Regions from separate parts of the Leuconostoc sp. S50 genome, predicted to be linked through region 2. Evidence: predicted binding sites of a transcription regulator. Region 2 holds the regulator's gene; each other region holds the start of a gene.
The links. Region 2 encodes HrcA, which represses chaperone genes, less so after heat shock. Its sites were predicted from a motif close to TTAGCACTCNNNNNNNNNGAGTGCTAA; they were not measured.
Positions count from the first base shown of each region.

Region 1 (5,238 bases), on a different contig from region 2:
AAGTTTTGTTCACACAAAACTTCTCAATCAGTCAATCTACTACTAAACAAAAACGCCTTCTAAATACAATTAGTATTTAGAGGGCGTTTATCGCGGTACCACCTCTTGATTATGTTGCCATCACTGTCAACACCTCAATCAGTCAAAGACTGTATGCAATAACGGGCATTACCGGCATGACCTACTCAATTCAATCATTCACTCGCAAATGTGGTTCATCAATCATAGTGATTTGCTCACACCAACCACAAACTCTCTTCACACTATGAAAAACTACTCTTTTGCTCAACGTTTTATTATATGTTTCTAAGTATACTAGGATTTTCTAATTTGTCAACGCAAGAATTGAAAAAAAGACCATATCGGATAATAAACCACAGCTGCTAATCCAACGTTTAGAAAGACTGTTGGTAACACTTCATACATCAAGAACGTCAACAAACTAATATTAGCTAGTCCAATGATAAAGCCGGCAAAATAAGTGATGAATAAATACACCACTAATCCAGCTAAATAGAGAAATAATCCACTTAGTAATCGTTCATCTAAAATACGATGAAGCTGTTTCATGACTCCGACTGCGGCCAAGAATGCGCATGTATACGTACCAAAAATGCCAGTATAGTACATATCAAACAAAATACCTACAAGCGCAACATAAAACCATAGTGGTAATTCATTGTCAACATCAAACTGTACACCCAGAAACGCCCATCCGAGTGTGAGGGTAGGTAAAACATGCCATGGAAAATGTGTTAGTATGCCACCTAATCCTGACATCAATGTCCCATCAATAAATAATGTCAATATCAACAATACCGGATAAATGACACGTAATCTTGTTAGTTGCCAAAAAGCCATTAGTTTGCTCCAATCTGAGAAACTGCAACCATTACCGTCGTGATGTTGCCCAAATCAGCAGCTGGTTCAATATAGATTTTCTTTGACAAACCATAATCATCAGTGCTGACTCTAGCAACTTTTCCAACGTATAAACCAGCAGGAATAACACCACCGAGTCCCGATGTTTCGACTAAGTCACCTTTTTTGATTTTATTATCAGAAGTCACCTGTCCCATGATCAACTGATTTTTTTCACGATTAAAGCTTGTTACAATGCCATTAACATCCCCATTGTCACCTTTTATGGTGATAGCAAATCGATTAGCATCAGAACTTGTATCAGAAATTAAAGCGACTTTTGAGTTAGTGGTATTAACTTCACTAATGCGTCCAATAATACCAGCGCCAGCAAGAACCGGCATACCCTTTTTTAAACCAGCGTTCGACCCCTGATTAATAACAAGCTGTGATTGCCAGGTAGTTGGCGATCGGCTAATTGTTACAGCTGATATTGTTTTATAATCTGTTAACGTTGCTTTCAATTTTAACTGTTTTTTAAGAGACTTATTTTCTTCTTCTACAGTTTGAAGCCTAACTTTGTCTTGCGCAAAAGCATCAATTTTTGCTTTTAAGGCTTTATTTTCTTCAAAAGTATCAAGCAAGTTACCAATGCTGTTGGCTGTCCGACCGATTGCCGTTGTAGGAACAGCAATAACGCGACTAACGCCCCCTGCCAAATCATTCCCAAACCTCTGCAAAAAAGGGGGCGTATTTGTGCGTTTAGCCCACCAATTCGATCCTGCTATTAAACTAACAATCACAATAATGCTAACAATCAATGTAACTACAGTACGTGATGAAAATATTTTTTTCATGTTTTTCCCCAAAACGTGAAGTAGCAGAATATGCCACTAACCGCAAACAACTTCAAAATATAAAAGCGTAGCGCAAGCGCCACGCTCTAAAATACAAAATTAAGATTAACTTTGTCGCATGACATCAATTGACTTTAATGCCTCTCCGGTACCAATCGCCACAGCATCTAGTGGTTCGTTAGCAATCAGAACAGGTACTTTAGTCGCTTCCTGAATAATTTTATCCATGTCGCGCAACAATGCCCCGCCACCAGTTAGAACCATTCCGTGATCAATCACATCAGCTGCCAACTCAGGCTGCGTTGATTCCAAAGTCTCACGAATAGCTGCAACAATTTCTTGTACTGGTTCTTGAATAGCAGCAGCAACATCTTCCGCTGTAACATCAATTGTTTTTGGTAATCCTGTCAGCAAATCACGACCACGTACGGTTGCATTAGGTAAAGTTCGCGCCAAATCTAATGACGCAGCACCAATTTCAATTTTCAAACGCTCAGCAGTTGGTTCACCAATGGTGACATTATATTTATTGCGGACAAAGTTTGCGATAGCTTCATCTAACTTGTCACCAGCAATACGAATTGAACGGCTTGATACAATGCCACCAAGAGAAATTGTCGCAACATCTGTTGTACCACCACCCATGTCAACAACCATCGATCCAGTAGGATCCATAACGGGCAACCCTGCCCCAACGGCGGCGGCAAAAGGTTCCTCAATAACGTAGGCATCGCGTGCGCCTGCAACGCGAGCAGCGTCAATTACAGCACGCCGTTCAACGGCTGTCACGCCTGAAGGAACACCAATGGTAACATATGGCTTACCTATACGACCCCCAAGGGCTTTTTGCAAATAATAACGAATCATTGCAACTGTTGTATCATAGTCAGCAATAACACCATCTCGCATTGGTCTAATAGCCGCAATACTAGCTGGTGTGCGACCTAACATATCTTTTGCCTCTGAACCGACTGCAACTACTTCGTTCGTTTGAGTGTTCCGCGCGACAACTGAAGGCTCACGCAAAACAATGCCACGACCTTCAATATATACATAAGTGTTTGCGGTACCTAAATCAATACCGACATTGCGTTGTCCAAATGAAAATGCCACGTCACTGCCCCTTTAATTGCCATTTAAAATACTATTATTTTTTACTTAACTTATAATATTGTAGCATAAAAAACTTGCTTTTCGTACACTAATTTGCACGGACATACGTCACCTGACCGTGGGCATGTGCAACACCTCGAATCGCATTTTGGTACGCAAATGATGCCCACGCTTTTTGGAATGCTGGAAAGTTCTCGGGGTTGATTTTAATTTCATCTATTTTGCCATCACGCAAGTCATTCAATGCTATTGTATAATCCATGTTTCACCTCAACTACAATTGTAACACGTTTTAATTTTAGCACTCATTATTAAAGAGTGCTAATTCATTAAACTTTTTTGCTTGCTTTATGTTATAATAGTCTTATAACCTATGAAAGGAGAGTATGGCTTTCAATATCGTATAAGCCATACGTATAGTAAATATGGCACAGCAAGATCCCTTTGGTTTTAATAACTTAGACGACATGTTCCGCGCTATGAACGAACAAATGGCACAGGTTCAAGGTCAACAAAATACACAATCAAAAAAGAATAAAAATAGCAAACATCAATTGCTGGATGAATACGGCATTAACCTAACTCAACAAGCTCGTGACGGTAAGCTCGACCCCGTTATTGGACGTGGCAATGAAGTATCACGAACAATTGAAATTTTAAATCGACGTACAAAAAACAATCCCGTACTTATTGGTGAGCCTGGAGTTGGTAAAACAGCAGTTGTTGAAGGCTTGGCCTTAGCTATTGTGGCAGGAAAAGTACCCGATAAGCTTCAACAAAAAGAAGTTATTCGTCTCGACATGTCAGCTTTGGTTCAAGGAACGAGCATGCGTGGGCAATTTGAAGCAAGAATGCGACAATTGATGAAAGAAGTGACTGACAATGATGATGTCATTTTATTTATCGATGAAATTCATGAAATTATGGGCGCTGGTAACGCAGAGGGCGGAATGGATGCTGGCAATATTTTAAAGCCAGCTCTGGCTCGTGGTGAATTTCAATTAATTGGTGCCACCACCTTAAATGAGTATCGTAAAATTGAAAAAGATGGCGCAATCGCTCGCCGTTTTCAACCGGTCCAAGTTGAAGAACCATCTAAAGAAGAAACACTCACAATTTTGCAAGGAATTCGCCAACGATATCAAGATTATCATCATGTCATTTACACAGATGATGCCTTAAAGGCTGCCGTTGATTTATCCGATCGTTACATTCCAGAACGTTTTTTACCCGACAAGGCCATTGACTTGATTGATGAAGCTGGTTCACGTAAAAACTTAACTATGAATGTTGCAGATCCACAAACGATTCAAGGTAAAATCGATGCCGCCGATCGTCTCAAGCAAGAAGCAATTGACAAGGAAGATTTTGAGAAAGCTAGTTATTGGCGTGATCAAGTGAATCAACTCGAGTCACAAAAAGCACAAGTTGAGGCACATCCCGAAATGTCGAAACCACAAAACATTAATGAAAAAGACATTTTAGATATCGTTGAAGAAAAAACAGATATTCCGGTTGGCGAATTGAAAGAAAATGAAGCCAATCAACTACAAGATCTGGATAAAAATTTGTCTAAACACGTTATTGGTCAAGAAAATGCTGTTGAAACTGTCGCTAAAGCAGTGCGCCGAAACAGGATTGGTTTGACAAAATCGGGTCGCCCTATTGGCTCATTTTTATTTGTCGGTCCAACCGGTGTCGGTAAAACCGAAACTGCAAAGCAGCTTGCCAAAGAAATGTTTGGCAGTGAGGATTCAATGATTCGTTTTGATATGTCAGAATACATGGAAAAACACACTGCCTCAAAAATGATTGGTGCGCCTGCGGGGTACGTTGGTTATGAAGAAGCCGGTCAACTTACTGAGCAGGTTCGCCGTCACCCATATTCTCTGGTGCTATTTGACGAAGTTGAAAAAGCACATCCCGATATTATGAATATGTTCTTACAAATTCTAGACGATGGTCGCTTGACAGACGCCCAAGGTCACGTGGTTAGCTTTAAGGACACAATTGTTATTATGACATCTAATGCCGGTTCAACAGATACTGGTAATTCACCTGTTGGCTTTGCACAAGCGGACACTCAAAATCGACTGATGCAGCGTCTAGCAAATTATTTTAGACCTGAATTTTTGAATCGTTTTGATGATATCGTTGAATTTCAACCCCTATCACAGGATGACTTGCTTAAGATTGTTGATTTATTGTTGCACAATATGAACGATAATTTATCAGAAAACGGTCTACACATTGAAGTGAGTGATTCTGCCAAAAAGCAGTTAGTATCTTTAGGATATGATCCTTCAATGGGTGCTCGTCCGTTGCGGCGAGTGTTACAAGACAAAATTGCCGATGGCATTGCTGATTATTATCTGGCTCATCCAAATGTCCATCAATTGTATGCCGA
Region 1 covers NZ_JACVUE010000001.1:235,017-240,254, reverse strand. Annotated here, with positions in the region: T-box leader at 77-298, opposite strand; gene mreD (rod shape-determining protein MreD) at 334-861, opposite strand; gene mreC (rod shape-determining protein MreC) at 861-1,718, opposite strand; gene IAE53_RS01045 (rod shape-determining protein) at 1,824-2,831, opposite strand; gene IAE53_RS01040 (hypothetical protein) at 2,920-3,093, opposite strand; gene IAE53_RS01035 (ATP-dependent Clp protease ATP-binding subunit) at 3,257-5,238, shown strand, end outside.
Region 1: IAE53_RS01035 (ATP-dependent Clp protease ATP-binding subunit) is a predicted target of HrcA. The motif match lies at 3,130-3,156, and genes of this name have one in related genera.

Region 2 (5,238 bases):
CAACTGTATTGTCATCAGCTGATTTTGCTTCACCCTCAGCCCCATCTTTTGGTGCCGCTTGTTGATAAAGCTTCATTGCCAATTCACCGGCAACCTTTGTCAATTCTTCTGACTTAGCTTTCAAATCAGTTAAGTCAGCGTCCTCAGCAGTAGCATCTTCTTTGGCCTTTTTCAAAGCTTCCAAAGCATCTTGGGTTGGCTTTTTATCGTCATCACCTAACTTGTCGCCAACTTCTTCCAAAGTCTTTTCAGTTTGGAAAATAAGTTGATCGGCTTCATTGCGCGTGTCAACCGCTTCTTTCTTCTTAGCATCGGCTTCTTCGTTGGCCTTAGCATCATTCATCATTTGTTCAATTTCTTCATCAGACAAACCACCGGCGGCTTGGATAGTAATCTTTTGCTCTTTTTGAGTACCCAAATCCTTGGCTGAGACATTTACAATACCATTACGATCAATATCAAATGTCACTTCAATTTGTGGTACACCACGCTTTGCAGCTGGAATATCTGACAATTGGAATCGTCCTAATGTTTTATTATCAGCAGCCATTGAACGTTCACCTTGCAACACATGAATATCAACTGCAGGTTGATTATCAGCCGCAGTTGAGAAGACCTGAGACTTTGATGTTGGTATCGTAGTGTTGCGATCAATCAACTTTGTGAAGACACCACCCATAGTTTCAATACCTAATGATAGAGGCGTCACATCAAGCAACACAACATCTTTAACATCACCAGTAATCACACCACCTTGAACAGCAGCACCTAAAGCAACAGCTTCATCAGGGTTGATTGAATGGTTTGGTTCTTTGCCAGTCAATTTTTTAACTGATTCTTGAACGGCTGGAATACGTGTTGAGCCACCATTCAAAATCACTTCATCAATGTCTGAGAATGACAAGCCCGCATCCTTCAAAGCATTCAAAACTGGTTGTTCCGCTTTCTTAACCAAATCAGCTGTCAATTCATTAAACTTAGCACGTGTCAAAGATGTTTGCAAGTGCAATGGACCTTGATCACCTGAAGCAATAAATGGCAAATCGATTTGTGCTTCATTAGCTGAAGACAATGTCTTCTTTGCAGATTCAGCGGCATCCTTCAAACGTTGCAAAGCCAACTTGTCATCTTTCAAATCAATGCCATTTTCAGCTTTAAATTGCGCTGCTAAGTAGTCAATGATTTTGTTATCGAAATCATCCCCACCAAGGTGAGTATCACCATTTGTTGACAATACTTCGAAGACGCCATCGCCTAATTCAAGAATAGAAACATCAAATGTTCCACCACCCAAATCATAAACTAAAATCTTTTCATCTTTGTCTAATTTATCTAAGCCATACGCCAAAGCAGCTGCAGTTGGTTCGTTAATGATACGTTCAACTTCCAAACCGGCAATCTTACCAGCGTCTTTAGTTGCTTGACGTTGTGCATCATTAAAGTAAGCAGGCACTGTAATTACTGCTTTATCAACTTTTTCACCCAAGTAGTCTTCAGCATATCCTTTGATGTATTGCAAAACCATTGCTGAAATTTCTTGTGGTGTATAATCCTTACCGTTTGCTTTAACTTTGTAACCAGCTTCACCCATGTGTGACTTAATTGAAATGATTGTGTCTGGGTTTGTAATAGCTTGGCGTTTAGCCACGTCACCAACTTGGCTTTCACCATTTTTAAATGACACAACTGAAGGTGTGGTACGACCACCATCTGGGTTTGTAATAATTTTTGGTTCGCCACCTTCAAGGACGGCAACCGCTGAGTTCGTAGTTCCTAAATCAATACCAATAATCTTTGACATGAATATATTCTTCCTTTACTTTTTAATTAATTAGTTAGTCTTTTTAAGGTGTGGTGCCAGCGCTGAATCACCATAGTAACTATTTTGCAACCGCAACCATCGCTGGTCGCAACACTCTATCTTGTAACATATAACCCTTTTGCAAAACTTGTGCGATTTGATCTACTTCAACTTCATCACTGTCAACAGATTGAATGGCCTGATGTTTCGTTGGATCAAAAGTGTCGCCAACTTTACCTGTTGCAGCAATACCATTATCCGTTAGAGCCTGAGTCAACGTTTTAAGTGTCATTTCAACACCTGTCTTAATTTGCTTAGCAACTGCGTCATCCGCTTCAACTGCCAAAGCACGCTCTAAGTTATCAACTGCTGGCAACACTGACGTTGCTAAACGTTGTCCGTCATATTTACGAATGCTTTGTAGTTCACGTGCATTACGTTGCTGAATATTTTGAATATCTGCTTGAGATCGAAGTAATTTATCTTCTAATTCAGTAACCTTGGCAGTCAGCTCATCAATTTGTGACTGTCTTGGATCGACATCAGTCTGTAAGTCATCAACATCAGCTTCAACTTCTTGCGTTGTCGCCTCATCGTCAACAACTTGTTCTTCAACCACTTCTTCGTTTTTATCTGTCACAGGTGTGACCTCCTAAATTATGTATATTCAATCATCTTTTGACTTAGTGCTTCTCCGAAAGCGTCCATTAGTAACGCATTCTTACTATACGCCATCGGTATTGGACCAAGTAAAGCAATAACACCACTACCTTGATTAGGTACCAAGAAATCTCGCGTAACCAAGCTGAAATTGGAGAGCAGTTTTTCGCCAATTTCTCGACCAATTTTAATTTGGACTTGCGCGGAGGGTGTCGCAATTTGCCTAACCGCTCTTGCATTAGTGAGAAACTCAAGCAGTTGCTTAATATTGTTAACACCAGTTTCACCACTGAAATCAAGGACGTTGAGCCTGCCACCAATATGAACATTATCGCCAACGGAACGAGCCAATACATCACCAAACAATTGCAAGAACGCTGCCGGCGTTTGAATCATGCGACTCATTTGAGTCGGCAACTCATCAGATTGCATCATTTTTAGAACATCATTAACTGGTCGACCAACCATCTGCTCGTTAATGTATTTAACCATGCCCTCCAAAGATTCAATTGCCATTTCGTTTGGTAGTTTGAAAGTTTGGCTTGTTACCTTACCGTCATTAGTCACAAGAACCGCAATTAATTGGTGCCCCTCTAATGGTACGAGACGGAAGCCAGAAACTTTAATATCCACACGCTTAGGTTTAAGAATTAAAGCCGTATAGCCAGTCAGTGCTGAAAGTGTTCTCGCTGTTTCATCCAACAAGTCATCAATTTCATGGAAATTGCCTCGGAAAGATTGAATAACAGCACGAACATCTTGCGGAGAAGCCTTGCGGGTGACCATCAAATGGTCAAGATAATACCGATAACCCTCGTAAGATGGCACTCGACCCGCAGAAGTGTGTAATTTTTTGATAAAAGCATCAGCTTCTAGTGTCGCCATCTCATTACGAATAGTTGCAGAACTCACTTTAATATTAAGTTGCTCTTGCAGGCTTTTTGAACCAACCGCATGAGCAGTCTGAGTATATTCATAAATGATAGCACTCAAAATTAACTTTTGTCTGTCGGTCAGTGCCATCTCATCACTCCTTTTAGCACTCTTTTTTTTAACTGCTAACATCTTTTATGATACACCTATTTTTCAAAAAAGCAACCCTTTTTGGCACTCTTTTTATAAGAGTGCCAAAAAAGACACTTGATTATTCTTCAAGTGTCTCAAAATATTGTTGCGTCGCCGTTTGGTCTTTAATAAGTTGTTCAATTAGTTCCTCGGCATTATTGAATTTAACCTCACCGCGCAAACGATGATACCAGGCTACCTTAACTGCTTCACCATAAACTTCATTATGAAAATTTAAAATGTTGATTTCCACCGTCACTGGTCTGTTGTCACCAAAAGTGACGTTTCTGCCAATGCTTGCCATGCCAATAAACCACTGACCCGCAATTTCAATTTTGACGGCATAGATGCCAATTCCTGGTAGCCATTCTTGTTCTGGCGTTTGAATATTAGCAGTTGGAAAACCTAGTTCGCGCCCTCTCGCCTCGCCATGAACAATCATCCCCGTTGTCGTGTGGATTCGCGCCAATTGTTTGGCCGCCTCATCAACATTTCCATCGTCAAGTAATTTCCTGATTCGTGAAGAACCAATTTTTTGATCGTCTAAGCTGAATTTTGGCACAGTAATTGCTTCAAATCGTTTGCCAGCATAACCTTGTAAATGCGTCATGTCACTATTGGTATGTGCCGGACCATACAAGTGATCAAATCCAGCAACAACTGCCACGGGGTTTAAATGCATTAATATCTCATCCACAAATTGTTGTGCTGATAAATGCGCAAGTGCAGATGTAAAACGCATGACATACACGCGATCAACACCTAGTACAGACATCAGTTCAATTTTTTGATCCAACGGGGTTAGGTATCGTAATGGTTGGGTTAACATTTTGAAAGCGACAATCGGATGAGGATCATATGTTAATACAGCGAGTGGAACGTGACGTTTCTCAGCTTCGCGCTTAGCATGTCTGATTACCGATTGGTGGCCTTGATGAACGCCGTCAAAAAAGCCCATCGCAACAACTTGTTGAATTGGCTCGACATCATTTTGAATTGGATAGTGAAGTTTAATTATATCTGTCATATTTATTGATTATCAAATACATAACGCGAACGCCAAACTTGCTCACTGTCATCATACTGATAGACTGCTTTTAATTTATCGTTATAATAAAGTTGTTTCAAAAATGAACTTGGTTCCCAATCGGCAATTTTTTGACCATTTCTAACGGCAAACCATTCATCATCTGAGAGAACGTGAGTAGGCCAAGTCAAAATATCTTTGATCGGCACAATCGTCTGACGTAAATCATCTGGTGCAAGCTTTTCCACCTCTGATAAGTCATGAGCTTCACTCAATGTGAATCCACTACCCATCGTCCGTGTCAAACTTGTCATTGTTGCTGGTAGATCAAGCCTCTTACCAGTATCCGAAGCCAACGTCCTAATATAAGTACCTTTTGACACAGTTGCCTCAAAATTAAATTTTTGGACACTATTTTCAAAATCGATATCTGACGTTCGATGAAAATCATAAATCATTGCATCGCGTTCTGGACGCGCCACTGTCTCACCTGCTCTGGCATAATCATAAAGTCGACGACCGTTTACTTTCACAGCTGAATACATCGGTGGCATTTGTTTAATTGAACCATTTAAAGATTTTATTGCAATATCAATTTTTGCCGCCGTAATCGGTATATCGATTGCCCTTGTTGCAATTACAGCACCATCTAAATCCTCTGTTTCCGTCGCAAAGCCAAGAGTGA
Region 2 covers NZ_JACVUE010000002.1:192,694-197,931, forward strand. Annotated here, with positions in the region: gene dnaK (molecular chaperone DnaK) at 1-1,801, opposite strand, end outside; gene grpE (nucleotide exchange factor GrpE) at 1,881-2,441, opposite strand; gene hrcA (heat-inducible transcriptional repressor HrcA) at 2,459-3,484, opposite strand; gene ribF (riboflavin biosynthesis protein RibF) at 3,606-4,553, opposite strand; gene truB (tRNA pseudouridine(55) synthase TruB) at 4,556-5,238, opposite strand, start outside.

Region 3 (5,238 bases), on a different contig from region 2:
TCAAGTTTTTTCAAATAAAAAAAGCAACCCAATTACGGGTTGCTTTTAAATATGTCCTTACATCATTCCTGGCATACCACCTTGTGGCATTGCAGGTGCTTCTTCTTTAGGTTGTTCTGCAACAACTGCTTCAGTTGTTAGCAACAAAGCTGACACTGAGGCGGCATTTTGCAAAGCTGAACGCGTTACCTTGGTTGGATCAACGATACCAGCAGCAATCATGTCAACCCACTCGTCAGTAGCAGCATTGTAGCCAAAGCCTTCTTTTTGATCCTTTAGCTTGTTGACGATCACTGAGCCTTCCAAACCAGCGTTTTCAGCAATTTGGCGAACTGGTGATTCAAGCGCCTTAATCACTGTGTTAATACCAGTTTGCACATCACCAGTTTCAGACAATGCCTCAACAGCTGAAATGGCGTTAACCAAAGCCGTACCACCACCAGCAACGAAACCTTCTTCAACGGCAGCACGTGTCGCATTCAAAGCATCTTCAATACGGTACTTACGTTCTTTCAATTCAGTTTCTGTGGCCGCACCAACATTAATGACGGCAACACCACCAGCTAACTTTGCCAAACGTTCTTGTAACTTTTCACGATCAAAGTCAGAAGTTGTCTCTGAAATTTGTTGTTTCAAAGTTGCCACACGTTCTGCTGTAGCTTGCTTATCACCAGCACCTTCAACAATAGTTGTATTGTCCTTAGTAACATTAACCTTAGCAGCCGATCCGAGTTGTTCGATTGTAACATCTTTCAAGTTTAGACCAAGATCATCGGTAATTACTGTACCACCAGTCAAAATGGCAATATCTTCAAGTTGCGCCTTACGACGGTCACCAAATCCAGGTGCTTTTACAGCTACAACGTTGAATGTACCACGCATCTTGTTCAAAACCAATGTTGGCAATGCTTCACCAGTAATATCATCAGCAATGATCAACAACGCACGACCTTGTTCCACAACACTTTGTAGAACTGGTAAAATGTCTTGAATATTGCTAATCTTCTTGTCAGTAATCAAGATATATGGATTGTCCAAGTTGGCTTCCATCTTATCATTATCAGTGACCATATATTGTGACATGTAGCCGCGATCGAATTGCATACCTTCAACAACATCCAAGGTTGTTTCAATACCCTTTGATTCTTCAATCGTAATGACACCGTCGTTACCAACTTTGTCCATTGCTTCAGCAATCAAATGACCGACTTCTTCATTAGCGGCTGAAATCGACGCAATTTGGGCAATTTCATCTTTTGTATTAACCGTGTGTGACATTTCGTGCAACTTGGCAACTGCTGCTGCTGTTGCTTTTTCAATACCAGTGCGAATACCAACAGGGTTAGCACCAGCTGTGACGTTTTTTAGACCTTCGCCAACAATAGCTTGTGTCAAAACTGTGGCTGTTGTTGTACCATCACCGGCGATGTCGTTAGTTTTTGAAGCAACTTCAGCAACTAACTTAGCGCCCATATTTTCAAAGTGATCTTCTAATTCGATTGCCTTAGCAATTGTCACACCATCGTTAGTAATGGTTGGTGCACCGTAAGATTGCTCTAAGACAACATTGCGACCTTTAGGTCCAATTGTTGTTTTAACTGTATCAGCTAACTTATCAACGCCGGCCTTCATCTTAGAACGTGCGTCTTCTGAAAACTTTAATTCTTTAGCCATGATTTAACTATCTCCTTTGATTTGATTATTATTCAACGATTGCCACAATGTCTTTTTCATGAAGCGACAAGTAATCTTGTCCTTCAAATGACACTTCTTGCCCTGCATACTTATCGAACAAGACTTCATCGCCTACTTTAACTGTCAAATCACGAATTGTGCCATCATTCAAGACATAACCCGTTCCCGCAGCTACAACTTTACCAGTAACAGGCTTGTCTTTGGCATTACTTGCCAACACAATCCCACCGACAGTTTGTTCTGCAGCTTCCGTTACTTCAATAATCACACGATCACCTAATGGCTTCAACATGGATTCATACCTCCGAGATTTTTTCGTTTTAGCACTCTATATACGTGAGTGCTAACTACAACTATTAGTATATCACGCTGATTGCAAATGTCAACATTTTTTGACTGAAAATATCAAAATTCAACGTCTATTTTTAAATAAAAAAACTCGTCGGTCTGTTTATCACCCACGAGTTACGATTCTATTGGTAAATATTTTTTTGAGTGGTAAACTAATCAACAAAATCGTTGACAAGATGAGTAAGATGCCAATCAACTGCAAACCTCTCAAGTGGGTCCCTAGTAATGTCACCGACAAGGTCGTTGCGACTAACGGTTCAATGGTGCCCAACAAACTAGCAGATGATGGTTTTAGACCTGCTAGGCTCATGACGTACAGTGCATACGGTATCAACGTTCCAAATAAAACAATTGCGAGAACAATCCAGATATCTTGCAAGTCAACAGCCCTCGAAATATGCCACACTGGATGTATGAAATTAGCGACCAGTCCACCTATTAATAATCCCCAACCCACAATAACTAAAGGTGGGGTTTGATGTAACAGCGGTTTTGGGATCAAGGTATACCCTACCAAACCAAACGCTGATATAATACCCCAATAAAGTGCTCTTGGATTGATTTTCAGATGGTTAATGTCACCATTAGTTACTAACAAGAAGACACCCAATAGTGCCAAAACAATCGCAACAAACTCAACGCGCGATGGCCACCGTTTACTAAATATACTCATCAACACAACAATGATCGCCGGTCCGAGTGATTGCAACACTGTTGCTGTGGCTGCATCCCCATAATAAACCGACAAAAAGAAACTTGATTGCGCCAGCAAAACACCAAAAAGACCAAACAAAATGATCAAAAATGCTGTGTTTTTATGCCGCCAAACCGAAAAAACAGCCTCTTTAGTAAAGAAAGTCAGCACACAAAGTAAAATCGCACCTGCACACAACATTCTAACGCCCACTAGCCATTCTGGTGCCACCGTCGCTTGTCGAAATAAAATACTAGCCAGTATGCCACTAATACCAAATAAAGTTGCACTAATAATACCACAAATTATACATTTAAAAGATGACATATCATGACCCTCGATCCCAAAATTAAAAAATTCACACGTGATTTTATATTATCACATTTTTTATTAAGATTGCAGTATCACAGATAAAAATGTCATTTTATGGTCAACAGTTATGAAATTAGTTGACAAGTTAATGTTAGTGACCGTTGTGCCGCTAACGCATCAAAACCATTATGCCGATAAAACTTTTCAGCCGGCGTATGACTTTCTGTCTCTAAAATAATGGCAGGTATATCATTTTTTATCAAATCATTTTTGATTGAAACAAGTAATTCAGTTCCAACACCTTATCCTTGATAATTCGCATCAACAAAAAAATTATCCAACTGATATTCAATACCCAAATGCCACGGTTTCACATATCCCAGTGCCATGGCTATGATATGGTCAGCTTTTTTATAAACATAGCAGCGATTAGTATTCATTTGTAAAAGACGTGTGATATATCGAAAAATATCGTCATAGTCATTCTGCTCACACCAAGGTGCCTTCGAAAATACGTCAATATATAACGTTGTTGCTTGTGCAATGTCGTCAGTAGTCAAAAATGTGATTTCGGGTTTCATAATTTTTTTCCTCATTAAACATCTTAGCATATTCATAAAAAAACAAAAAAGACATGAATGGCTAATTCATGCCCTTAAAGAAATGTGCCGCCATGTGCTTCACTAATGTCATACGCAATTGTGAACGCCTCGGGATCAACCTCGTGAATGCCTCGTAGAAAATGATTGTATTCTTGATTGTCCAAGACAACCATCAACATTTCTCGGCCATCACCCATGTAACCGCCTCTAACATCCATAATCGTAAAACCCTTGTCGCCATCTAGCAAATACTGTTTTAATTCGTCAATTCGCTCATTAGTCGTAATATAAACCATTTTGCGTCGGTCTAAACCTGTCTCAATATAATTCATCACAAACGCCGTGATTACCAATGAAAACAACGCTAAAATAAGCGCTTCAAGCCCTTGCGTCACTAAATTACCTAATGACACTACTGTATCAATTGCTAGTAGAGATAAGGCTGGTGTAATGCGAAAATATTTTTTTAAAATCATCGGTGGAACAGCTGTACCGCCACTCGAAGCATCAATACGATACAAAAGTGCGACCCCAACAGCAAAAATACTGCCACCAACCAAAACAGCTAAGGTACGATCTGTTAGAATTTGAAAACTAGGTGTAATTTTCAGTAAAACAGGTAATAAAAAACTACCTAGCGTAATACGAGCCGTGGTACCACGATCCAAAAAGATTGCCGCCAAAACAATCATGATCATATTAACTACTAATACCGTAATGGCACGATCGACGCCGGTTAATTCATTGACCAAAATGGCAAAACCCGTGGCGCCACCTGCAGCGACCTTTGCCGGTGCATAAAAGAAGTTAATGCTAACAGCCACAATTTCTAAGGCAAAAATAATCGTAAAATATCGTATAATTTGACTTTTTTGTAATTGCTTCATTTAGTGTCCTACTGACGTCTCAAACGTCCTTTCGTTTCTTAAATCGTGCTAACACACTACGCCATAGCGTCGGTTGGCGCAACACTTTTTCATCTCCGAGATGTTCTCGCATAACTTTAAGTACTTTGCCAGATTCTTTTGCGGAAAAATCAAAATTTCCACTGTCAGTGGTTACCCTGAAACGACGCCCTATGTGTTTCTTGCTGACTTGTGCATAAACAGCCTTAACATTGACCCACGGAATTTGAATGTAATCAGCGACATTATTTTCATTAAAGAATTCGAAAGCTTGATCGCCAATTAAAAAGTGTCCGTACTTTGCACCCATACCTAGATAAGAAATACCCTGAGTTGTTAATTCTGCTGTCTTGTTTAAAGATTGTACCATAATCTACTCCATTAAACGTATGTACTGACAAAAGTGCTCGTCAATAAGGCGAGCACTTTTTGTCAAAATTTTTTACATGATGTGGAAGGCATGCATTGCGATACCAAAGATAAAGATACCAATGATCATCACGATTGGTGATACCTTTTTCTTCAACAACCACATTGCCAAGAATGTCAACAGCAATCCCATCAATCCAGGAATCAAACTATCTAAATTGGCTTGCAACGTGTTAGGCACAACCTTTGTCAATGACAAACCTGATGCTTGTTCACCTAAAATCTTTTGCAACTGCTCACCAGAAACTGG
Region 3 covers NZ_JACVUE010000004.1:119,491-124,728, reverse strand. Annotated here, with positions in the region: gene groL (chaperonin GroEL) at 58-1,674, opposite strand; gene groES (co-chaperone GroES) at 1,703-1,987, opposite strand; gene IAE53_RS05400 (DMT family transporter) at 2,150-3,067, opposite strand; gene IAE53_RS11400 (hypothetical protein) at 3,178-3,315, opposite strand; gene IAE53_RS11395 (hypothetical protein) at 3,355-3,633, opposite strand; gene IAE53_RS05390 (YitT family protein) at 3,708-4,541, opposite strand; gene IAE53_RS05385 (DUF956 family protein) at 4,561-4,929, opposite strand; gene IAE53_RS05380 (PTS system mannose/fructose/sorbose family transporter subunit IID) at 5,002-5,238, opposite strand, start outside.
Region 3: groES (co-chaperone GroES) is a predicted target of HrcA. The motif match lies at 2,016-2,042, and genes of this name have one in related genera.